DNA from 2 places in the Pantoea sp. XAF26B01_ASV70 genome. Region 1 is predicted to be linked to the other one. Evidence: predicted binding sites of a transcription regulator. Region 1 holds the regulator's gene; the other holds the start of a gene.
The links. The regulator LexA, encoded in region 1, represses DNA repair genes until DNA is damaged. The targets are predictions, from matches to a motif close to TNCTGTATGTACATACAGNA.
Positions count from the first base shown of each region.

Region 1 (5,712 bases):
AATCCATGTGGCTGCGATGGCACGGCACATAGACAATCTCGTGGCCATCCTGCGCCAGCTGGCGGACTTTTTCGCCGCCATTGACGTTGATGCCCTGATAGAGCCGACTCCAGAGCCAGCCCATCACGCGGTCAGTTACGCGGATGGCTTCATAGGAGAAGTTTGCCGCAATCTCCTCCATCATTTCGACGGCGTTCTGCTGCGCTTTCTCATGGGAGATTTTTTTGCTGCGAGCTTCATCTTCTACTGCTTTTTCAATCGCTTTGGATTGCAGCAGACGAGTAAACAGATCCTGACGCGCCGGCAAGCGCGGGCCAATCGCCGCCAGCCGCTGGCGGGCAAAATGAATGCGCGCCACACGAGCCAGCTTCTGGGCGATCGACTGATCCGTACCGTGTTCAGTTGCCATGCGGCGCAGCGACACCGTCGGCGAGAAGCGGACAAAACTGTCGCGCCCGTGCCAGATCACCGCAAAAAACTTCTGCACCCCGTTCAGCACCCGCAGGTGTGGCGTTGCTTCGCCCTGGACTTCACGTCCTGGTGCGCGGCCAAACATCACCGTGACCGGCAGCATCTGAATATCCAGCTTAGGGTTATTGCGATGCAGGTCCAGGTAATCGTGAAAAATTTTCACGGATTCAACGCTGGGCACAAAATAGGGGAAGACGCGAGGGCCATTGTGGATAAAGACGTGGCGCGGCAGCAGAGAACCATCAATCTCCAGCGGAGTGAGCGGGTCGGGCAGATGATGCCGCAGACACTGTGCGCGTAAAGTCAGTAAGTCGGCCTTCGAATCGTAAGGCAAAACATACATAATAGGTCGGGTCGGATCCAGACCATGTTCAGACACGGGATCGGCCGGAATGGCCTTACTTTTTACCAAAAACGACAGTGGTAAATTAAGCAGTTTGTAATAGAGTTTACGCCAACCTGACATAGACAACATGAAGCCTCTTGTTAGCAAAGCGCCGCAAGCATACCAGAAAGCGCAGCGAAGATCTGTGGTGGTGCCAATTGCACGCAGCCCAGACATTGACGTCAATCCGATGAAAGGGTTCCCACATCATGGCAAATAATGCCACCGGACTTATCAGAATAGTAAAAGCTGCAGGTTACTCATGGCAGGGACTGCGTGCCGCCTGGCAACATGAAGCGGCGTTTCGGCAGGAAGCGCTGGCTGCGCTGGCCGCTATTGTTATTGCGTGCTGGCTGGATGTCGATGTGGTCTCCCGCATCCTCATGATTGGGGCGGTGGTGCTGGTGGTCATTGTTGAAATCCTCAATAGCGCCATTGAAGCAGTGGTCGACCGCATCGGTCAGGAGCATCATCCGCTGGCGGGCCGGGCAAAAGACATGGGCTCGGCGGCGGTGCTGATCAGCATCTTACTGGCACTCTTCGTCTGGATCGCGCTGCTCTGGACACATTTGCGATAAGCCTTCCATAACGCGTCTGAGGGCGCGTTTTCCCTGACAATCGGTTTCCATTTCACCAATACCTGTATATACTCACAGCGACTGTATAAACAACCAGGGGGCGGGATGAAAGCATTAACCAGCAGGCAGCAGCAGGTCTATGACCTGATTCGCGACCATATTTCTTCAACGGGCATGCCGCCTACGCGTGCCGAGATCGCCGCGCAGCTGGGCTTCCGTTCGCCGAACGCGGCAGAAGAGCATCTGAAAGCGCTGGCGCGCAAAGGCGTCATCGAGATCGTTTCCGGTGCATCGCGCGGCATTCGACTGTTAATGGAAGAAGAAGCCTCAGAAGGGCTACCGCTGATTGGCCGGGTTGCTGCCGGTGAGCCGATCATGGCGCAGGAACATATCGAAACCCACTACAAGGTCGATCCGGGCCTGTTTAAGCCGTCTGCTGACTTCCTGCTGCGCGTCAGCGGAATGTCGATGAAAGATATCGGGATTATGGATGGCGACCTGCTCGCGGTGCATAAAACCCAGGATGTGCGTAACGGCCAGGTTGTGGTTGCCCGCATTGATGATGAAGTCACCGTTAAGCGCTGGAAAAAGCAGGGTGCTATCGTGCATCTGCTGCCGGAAAACAGCGATTTTGACCCGATTGTTGTCGATACCCGTGCGCAGTCACTGACCATAGAAGGTCTGGCTGTTGGCGTGGTGCGCAACGGTGAGTGGCTCTGATTCTTCTGCCAGCGTGCATTCGCCTTCTCTGATGCTATTCTGTCTGCCCTAATTTTGTCGCTGCCTCTTTTGCGCAGCGACACTGAGCACGGAACGGCGAATGCGCTTTATTACGGCAACCGATAAAAATCTCTGGCGGCTTGCGCTGCCGATGATCCTTTCAAATATCACCGTTCCCTTACTTGGAGTGGTCGATACTGCAGTAATTGGTCATCTCGACAGCCCTGTCTATCTTGGCGGGGTTGCGGTCGGGACTACAGTGACCAGCTTCCTCTTTATGCTGCTGCTTTTCCTTCGAATGAGTACCACTGGCCTTACGGCGCAGGCATTTGGCGCGGGCGATAAAATGGCGCTGGCACGCGCGCTGACTCAGCCGCTGATCATTGCGCTGCTGGCGGGCGTACTGTTCATCGCTTTGCGTTATCCGATTATTCAGCTGTCGACCCATCTGGTTGGCGGCAATCCCGATGTACTCGAACAGGCGGCACTGTTTATTCAGATTCGCTGGCTCAGTGCGCCTGCCACGCTGGCAAACCTGGTCATTCTGGGCTGGCTGCTGGGCGTGCAGTATGCACGCGCGCCGGTGATCCTGCTGGTGGTGGGCAACCTGGTTAACATCGTGCTCGATCTCTGGCTGGTGATGGGGCTGCACTGGGGTGTCGCGGGGGCGGCAACCGCCACGGCGCTGGCGGAATACATTACGCTGGGTGTCGGCAGCATCATGGTCTGGCGGGTGTTAAAACTGCGCGGAATTACGCTTAGCCTGCTGAAGCAGAGCTGGCGCGGTGACAGCGGCCGGCTGCTGCGACTGAACCGGGATATCATGCTGCGCTCTCTGATGCTGCAGCTCTGTTTCGCCTCGCTGACCGTACTGGGTGCCCGGCTGGGTCCGGATGTGGTGGCGGTTAACGCAGTATTACTGATGTTCATCACTTTTACGGCTTACGCGCTGGATGGCTTTGCCTATGCGGTTGAAGCTTTTGCGGGTGAGGCGCATGGTGCAAAAGATGGCAGCAAACTCCTGCGCGTCTGGCACTCTGCCTGTCGGCAGGCGGTGGTGGTGGCGCTGTTCTTCTCGCTGATCTATGCCATTTTTGGCCCGCAAATCGTTACCCTGCTGACCTCTCTTCAGTCACTCCAGCAGACAGCGGACCGCTATCTGGTCTGGCAGATGATTATGCCGCTGATCGGTGTCTGGTGTTATCTGCTGGATGGCATGTTCATCGGGGCGACGCGCGGGCGCGAGATGCGTAACAGCATGGTAGTTGCCGCAGCCGGCTATTTTCTGACGCTGCTTAGCGTACCGGTGCTGGGTAACCATGGTCTTTGGCTGGCAGTCACGGTTTTCCTGGCGCTGCGAGGCCTGTCGCTGTGGCTCATCTGGCGTAAGCACTGGCGTCAGAACAGCTGGTTTGATGCCTGAGTCAGCCGTGGCTGCACGCAAGCCGATACGGATTATTCTGTATTATTCCACGGTTAAGAAATTGGCTACTACAATTAACTCTATGCAGCGCAGTTAACCAGCGCTTTGTATCGTTATTTTGTTAAGTAGCAAGATAATCATTAAAACCCGAGGATTGGAGGTCTGCCATGAATAAAGACGAAGCAAGCGGCAACTGGAAGCAGTTCAAAGGCAAAATGAAAGAGAAATGGGGCAAGCTGACCGACGATGATATGCAGGTTATCGAAGGTAAACGCGATCAGCTGGTCGGTAAAATCCAGGAGCGTTACGGCTCTACCAAAGATGAAGCCGAGCGCGAAGTAAGCGACTGGGAAGGTCAGAACAAAGATCACCGCTGGTAATCAGACAATAGCTTGATAATCAGCTGAATGTGTTCCGGTGGGCCCTCACCGGAACCGCACAAGGATGTGCCGATTACCCGCGTTTCCCCCGCTTTTTACCCTCATCCTGATGGTCATGCTCGCAGCTTTCATGGTGCGTACAGGCTTCAACCGCAGCACAATTTTCACATAAACCATGCGCTTCAATCACGCTATGGCGTAATGCAAACTGCGCTTCACCTGCCAGACCAGCAATAATCTTCTCTACGCCCTGCGCCTGCTTCTCTGTAACGGCGGCACAGCGGTCACAGACCAGCATCACCGATGTATGTGCTGGTGCCTCAAAATGGTGACACATGACGTAGCTGTTGTTGGATTCCACCCGATGAATGAAACCCTGCTCCAGCAGGAAATCGAGCGCCCGGTAAACCGTGGGTGGCTTGGCCTGTGGCTCGCTGACCCGGAGTTGATCCAGCAGATCGTAGGCGCTGATCGAGCCAGGCTGCTCGGCCATCAGGCGCAACACTTCAGCACGCTGCGAAGTCAGACGCACACCGCGCTGCAGGCACATCTTTTCGGCCTGAATCAAAATTTGCTGCGACGTCATGTTTGTCATGAAAATTCTCCGCTGGATAAGTGATGTTATTTTATCACACATAGTTTCGCGGCGCTGAGGTTGGTTTTCGTCTGAAAAAACAGCATCATTTGCCTGATAAAGCAGCATATTCAGAATTTAAGCCGTCTTCTATCTCAAATCTGACGACAAATCAGATCCATTCTGAATCCACCTGAAGCGGAATTTGTTGGCATTTTGCTTTGCATCTCACTGAGTTAAGAAGTAATGTTCAGAAAGACTTAAGAAAAGTCTGGCATTATTTGAAATATCCCAATGCAGTTTGAACAATTACAACGGTTTTTTGATTGGAAAACGTCCAATCCTTTGAATTAAGACACTGTTTCCTTTGAATTCACAGCAATAACGCGTTAGCCAGGGTTCACAATAGGGCTAACAAACTATTCAGTCATTGAATGTTTCAATGGCAATTTCTCAGGTGATGGCAGGCAAATGGTGAAAAAATCCGCTCAACGTTCAGCGCTGATCTACACGGCTGCAACGACCGCGCTTTTCCTTTCTTCTTCCGCCATGGCGGCAGGGACCTGGTATGATGCACGTAATGACGCCATGGGCGGCACCGGCGTAGCATCTTCTCTTTATGGCTCCGCAGTGCTGGCGAACCCGGCATTAATGACACGCGCCAAACCCGACGATAGCGTCAGCATTATTTTTCCCTCAGCGGGCATTCAGGTGACTGACAAAGATAAGCTGATAGATAAAGTGGATGATATTACGGACACCGTGGATCGCTACCGTGACGTGCTCAGTAATTTAACCTTCGCTGATTATCTGCGTGGCTATCCTGAAGTGCGCGCCGCCTCAGGCGATGTCGCCAACCAGCTAAATGATTTACGCGGCAACAAAGCGGACGGTAACGCCGGGGTTGCCCTGGCCGTCACTATCCCTGACGAGACGCTGCCTTTCGCCTTTATCACCAAAGCCTATGGCTCAGCGCACGTGCGTGCCAATGTGGTCCAGAGCGATATCGACTATCTGCGCGGTGTGGCTAACGGCACAGTGCTTCCTCGTCCTGGCGATCAAAATAACCTGCGCTCCAGCGCTAATGGCTTAGCGGCGCTGGTCACCGATTATGGTGTTGCGGTGGCGCATGAGTTCACCATCGCTGGTCAGCCAGTATCGGTAGGCGTCACACCGAAAGT
Region 1 is NZ_CM137251.1:3,895,353-3,901,064, reverse strand. It holds gene plsB (glycerol-3-phosphate 1-O-acyltransferase PlsB) at 1-937, opposite strand, end outside; gene ACX8ZY_RS18450 (diacylglycerol kinase) at 1,066-1,434, shown strand; gene lexA (transcriptional repressor LexA) at 1,540-2,154, shown strand; gene dinF (MATE family efflux transporter DinF) at 2,255-3,577, shown strand; gene ACX8ZY_RS18435 (CsbD family protein) at 3,745-3,957, shown strand; gene zur (zinc uptake transcriptional repressor Zur) at 4,031-4,552, opposite strand; gene ACX8ZY_RS18425 (conjugal transfer protein TraF) at 5,003-5,712, shown strand, end outside.

Region 2 (5,712 bases), 950 kb from region 1:
CGTGGCGTCGGCATGAGTGGCTGGCAGCAGTTTATTGCGGTGGATGTGCCGCTGGCGCTGCCGGTCTGGCTGGCGGGCCTGCGGGTAGTGGTGGTGCAGACGCTGGGCATGGCGGTGGTTGCGGCGCTGATTGGCGCGGGCGGCTTTGGCGCGATTATTTTCCAGGGACTGCTAAGCAGTGCGCTTGATTTGGTGTTGCTGGGGGTGATCCCGGTGATTGCGCTGGCGGTGGTCATCGATGCGCTGTTCCGCCTGCTGATCTCACTGCTGGAGAGAAAAGATGATTGAGTTTGACGGCGTTTCCCGCGCGTTTAACGGTAAAGCGGCGGTGAAAGATCTGTCGTTACAGGTGGCGAAAGGGGAATTTTGCGTGCTGCTTGGCACCTCCGGTTCGGGCAAATCGACCACCCTGAAGATGATCAACCGGCTGGTGGAGTTTGACAGTGGTGAAATCCGCTTTGCCGGAGAGTCGATTCGCCAGCTCGATGCCCGCACGCTGCGGCGGCGCATGGGCTACGCGATCCAGTCGATTGGTCTGTTTCCGCACTGGACGGTGCGGAAGAATATCGCCACGGTGCCAGTGCTGCTGGGCTGGCCCCGGGCACAGGTCAATGAACGTATCACGGCGCTGCTGGCGCTGCTGAATCTCGATGCGCAGCTGCTGGACCGCTATCCGCATCAGCTCTCGGGTGGGCAGCAGCAGCGCATCGGCGTGGCGCGGGCGCTGGCGGCGGATCCGGAAGTGTTACTGATGGATGAGCCGTTTGGTGCACTCGACCCGGTGACGCGCGGGGTGCTGCAACAGGAGATGTTGCGCATTCATCAACTGTCGGGCCGCACCATCGTGCTGGTGACGCACGACATCGACGAAGCGCTGACGCTGGCAGACCGTATTGTGCTGATGGATAACGGCGAGATTGTTCAGCAGGGCAGGCCAGTCGAGCTGCTGACCCAGCCGAAAAATGATTTTGTGCGCGACTTCTTTGGTCGCAGCGAAATGGGGGTACGGCTGTTGTCGCTGGAGCAGGTCGGTAATGCCGTGCGGCGCGGCGAGTGGCTGCCGGGCGAACCGATCGCTGCGGCACTGACGCTGCGCGATGCCCTGTCGCAGTTTATCGCCCGGCGTACCGATAAACTGCCGGTCATTGACGATCAGCAGCGGCCGCTGGGCGTGCTCCACTTTGGCGATCTGCTGCAACTGCGCGAGGATTTAACATGCGCAGGCTAAGGGATCCGCTGCTGTGGCTGGTGCTGTTCTACGGCGCGCTGCTGACCCTGATGCCTTACAGCGGGCCGCTGTTTCACCGCTGGTTTCCCGAACTGGCGCGGCCACTCTTTCAGCAGGAGAGCTTCTGGCAGCTGACGCTGGCGCATCTGTTTCTGGTGATCACCGCCAGCCTGCTGGCGATTGTGATTGGCATTGGCAGTGGTGTGCTGGTGACGCGGCGGGCGGGGCGGGCCTTCCGGCCGCTGATGGAAACCATTGTGGCGGCAGGGCAGACGATTCCGCCGGTGGCGGTGCTGGCAATTGCGGTGCCGGTGATGGGATTTGGCGCCTGGCCCGCAGTCGTGGCGCTGCTGCTCTATGGATTGCTGCCGATTTTACAGGGGACGCTGGCGGGTATTGATAGCGTACCGGCCAGCAGTCGGGAGATCGCCATCGGGGTCGGCATGAGTAGCTGGCAGCGACTGTGGCAGATTGAGCTGGCGCTGGCTGCGCCGGTCATCATCGCCGGGATACGCACCTCGGTGATCATCAACATCGGCACTGCTGCCATCGCCTCGACGGTCGGCGCGAAAAGTCTGGGATCGCCGGTGATTATCGGCTTAAGCGGCTTTAATACAGCCTATGTCATTCAGGGGGCATTACTGGTGGCGCTGCTGGCGATAGTCAGCGATCGCCTGTTTGAACGCCTGCAGCGCTGGCTTAGCGTGAGTGAACGATGAGAGAGTATCCCACCAGCATCAGACCGCCGGTGCCACCTGCCGCCATAATAAAAAACAGCGTGGCGAAGAAAGCTTTTTTACAGTTCATGGGTAAAACCTGAGCTCGTTAACAGTGAGGCGGGGATAATAGCGCGCGCAAGGCAGCAGGCAAAGTGCCCGGCGTGCGTTTTTGTTATCAGGCGGGATCGTGCAACCGCACGGCATAGCCCTGTTCCTGCCAGTGTGACAGCTGTTCCTGCTGGCGGCGGGTCAGTTTTTTACCGGTAAAGACAAACATATTCATGCCGGGAAAGAGTTCAGGACGCGGTAAATCCAGCGGTTCTGCCAGCACATCAATCCGCCAGCCATGCTGCGACAGACGCCAGCCTTCCAGCCAGATTCGGGTACGATCGTCGATACCCCAGCCAATAATCAGCGCATCTTTACCCGATTTTTTGCGGCTGCCGGTCAGGCAGAACGCGACATAATCGATCAGCAAACCATCCAGCAGACTGCACATGGTGCGGGCGGTGTTCTGATCCAGACTCAGCTTCTGGCGCACCGGCATAAAAACATGATCGATCAGCGCATCAATCGGATGTTCGCGACCAATCGCGGCAATTTTATTACGAAGTTTAGCGGGTCTGACGTGACGCAGGACGCTGATCAGCTCATCCTGGAGTGTGGTCCAGCCGTCATGGGCATCAACATCGCCACCTTCCAGCAGTGCCTTAACTTTACCGACCGGCACGCCGCTTTCAATCCAGCGCATGATCTCTTCGATGCGATGAACATCCTCTTCGTCAAACTGACGATGTCCGCCTTCGGTACGTTGCGGCTTCAGTAAGCCATAACGACGCTGCCAGGCGCGCAGGGTGACTGGGTTTATGCCACAGCGCTCGGCGACGTCACCGATACTGTATAAGGTCATAAATTCCTCTTTCGATTGGTCTGAGTGCAATTACCATAACGAAGCCGACTAAGTTGTACAATACATTTCTCGATGTACAACTTGACTGATACGCCGTTTATCCGTTATATCTCATAAAAGAGAATTTTTCCCAAATATGAGAAATCACCATGTCAGAGCTGAATACGGAGCAACGACTGGCGGTGAGGCTGGCAGAATTACGCCTGCAACGCGGCTGGTCGCTGGATGAACTTGCTGTCGCAACGGGCATCAGTCGTGCGTCATTATCGCGCATTGAGCGAAGCGAGACCAGCCCTACTGCTGCGCTGCTTAACCGTCTGTGTGTTGCCTACGGATTAACGATGTCGCGCCTGCTCAGTGAAGTGGAGGAGGAGTCCAGTTTGCTGATCAGAGATGACCAGCAGCCCGTGTGGCAGGATGAATCCAGCGGATTTATTCGCCGGAATGTCTCACCCCCTGCGCTTCATTTCCGATGCGAACTGATTGAGGGCAAATTACGGCCTGGTGCACGTATAGATTACGATGCGCCACCCATTCAGGGTCTGGAGCAGCATATCTGGCTACGCGAGGGCGGCCTCATCGTCACGATGGGGGCGCAGCAGTGGGCGCTGAAGCCCGGTGATTGCTTACGTTTTCATCTGGTCGGGAAATCGGCTTTTGAGGCGCACCTGACTGACGGCGCGCGCTATTTACTGGTGGTGGCGAAACCATGATCGATTACACAATACTTCGCGCCGACGAAGCGCAACCGCAATTGGATGAACTCACGGCGGTGCTGCAGGCCTGTGTGGCAGACGGCGCCAGCGTCGGTTTTATTGATGCTGAAGACGAAGAGGTGATAACGCGATTCTGGCAGCAGCGGATCGCCGGTCTGGCAGAGGGCGACAGCGAATTATTCGTTGCGCGGCAGCACGGTCGCATCGTGGGCACGGTCATTCTCAGTGGCAGCGCGATGCCTAATGGCCGACACCGGGCGGAGATCAGCAAACTGCTGGTGCATCCGCAGGCGCGCCGTCAGGGCATCGCGCGTGAGCTGATGCAGCGCGCTGAGCAGCAGGCCCGTGCGCAGGGCAAAACGCTGCTGGTGCTGGATACGCGCAGCGGCGATGTCGCCAGCGAGCTCTATCGCTCGCTGGGCTGGCAGGTGGCGGGGTCGATCCCGTTTTATGCCGAATCCACCGCGGGCGTGCTGGATGCCACCACCTATATGTACAAAGTGCTGGCGTAGCCAGCCGCTAGCTCATGCGGCTGGCCTTTCTTCGTGCCGGACCGGCCTGGGTTGACGGGCTGCCCGCACGACCCTGAAACGGGCAACTGCTGAAATTTACGACGTCGCACGAAAAATTCGGCGCGAAAGCTGACGCCAACAGGATACTGTGTAAAAATACAGGCCATATTTTCGGTGTGGTAACGCAAATCATGGCCCTGACAGCCGCAGTAAAAAGCCAGATAGCGCAATGGTATAAAGCGCTTCAGGAGCAGGTGCCTGACTTCATCCCACGTGCGCCGCAGCGCCAGATGATCGCCGAAGTGGCGAAGTGCCTGGCGGGCGACGATTCGCGCCATCTGGCGGTTGAAGCGCCAACCGGCGTGGGCAAAACCCTCTCTTATCTGATCCCGGGCATCGCGGCCAGCCGCGCCCAGGAGAAGCGGCTGGTGATCAGCACCGCCAACGTGGCGCTGCAGGATCAAATCTTCACCAAAGATCTGCCGCTGCTGAAAAAAATCATTCCCGATCTCACCTTTACTGCCGCCTTTGGCCGCGGGCGCTATGTCTGTCCGCGTAATCTGGCGGCGATGGCGGCCGATGACGATGAGCAGGGCGATCTGCTGCTTTATCTGGACGATGACGCCGTCAGCAGCACTAAAGAGGAGCAGACGCAGTGTGGCCGGTTGCAGAAATCGCTGGATCGCTATCAGTGGGACGGCCTGCGCGATCACAGCGACGAGAACATCAGCGACAGCCTGTGGCAGCGGCTCTCCACCGACAAAGCGAGCTGCCTTGGCGCACACTGTCGCTGGTATCGTGAATGCCCGTTCTTTGTGGCGCGGCGCGAAATCGAGCAGGTCGATGTAGTGGTGGCGAACCATGCGCTGGTCATGGCCGCAATGGAGAATGAGTCGGTGCTGCCACCGGCAAAAAACCTGATGCTGGTGCTGGATGAAGGGCATCACCTGCCGGAAGTGGCCCGCGATGCGCTGGAGATGAGCGCCGACATCACGCCGGGCTGGAGCAGCCTGCAGCTCGACCTCTTTATCAAGCTGGTGGAGAGCATTATGACGCAGATGCGGCCAAAATCGCCGCCGCCGCTGGCTAACCCGGAGCGGCTGAAAGCGCACTGCGATGAGCTGCGTGAACTGCTGACGATTACCGCTCAGGCGCTGAATCCGCTGCTGCCACCGCATAATCAGCCGGGCGAATTCCGCTTTGTGCTGGGGGCGTTGCCCCAGGAGTTGCTGGATCTCTGCGCCCGGCTCTTTAAGCTCAGCGATGCGCTGCGCGGCCTGAGTGAAGGTTTGATTAATGCGCTGAGCGAGCAGACAGGTAAAGTGGATGTGGTGCGACTGCATCGCAATCTGCTGCAGCTCAATCGCCAGTTTGGCTGGTTCGAATCGGTCAGCAAACTGTGGCGGCTGGCGGCGATGGAAAAAGCCTCTGGCGCGCCGGTGTCGAAGTGGATCACCCGCGAGCTGCGCGAAGGTCAGGCGCACCTGCTGTTTCACTGCGCCGGCATCCGCGTCAGCGACCAGCTGGAGAAGATGCTGTGGCGTAAAATTCCACACGTGGTCGTGACCTCCGCCACGCTGCGATCGCTTAACAGTTTCAACCGCCTGCAGGAGATGTCGGGACTCAG
Region 2 is NZ_CM137251.1:2,941,054-2,946,765, reverse strand. It holds gene ACX8ZY_RS13885 (ABC transporter permease) at 1-288, shown strand, start outside; gene ACX8ZY_RS13880 (ABC transporter ATP-binding protein) at 281-1,228, shown strand; gene ACX8ZY_RS13875 (ABC transporter permease) at 1,216-1,947, shown strand; gene ACX8ZY_RS13870 (MerR family transcriptional regulator) at 2,123-2,857, opposite strand; gene ACX8ZY_RS13865 (helix-turn-helix domain-containing protein) at 3,007-3,570, shown strand; gene ACX8ZY_RS13860 (GNAT family N-acetyltransferase) at 3,567-4,085, shown strand; gene dinG (ATP-dependent DNA helicase DinG) at 4,277-5,712, shown strand, end outside.
Region 2: the regulator LexA is predicted to act here: its motif matches at 4,230-4,249, upstream of dinG (ATP-dependent DNA helicase DinG).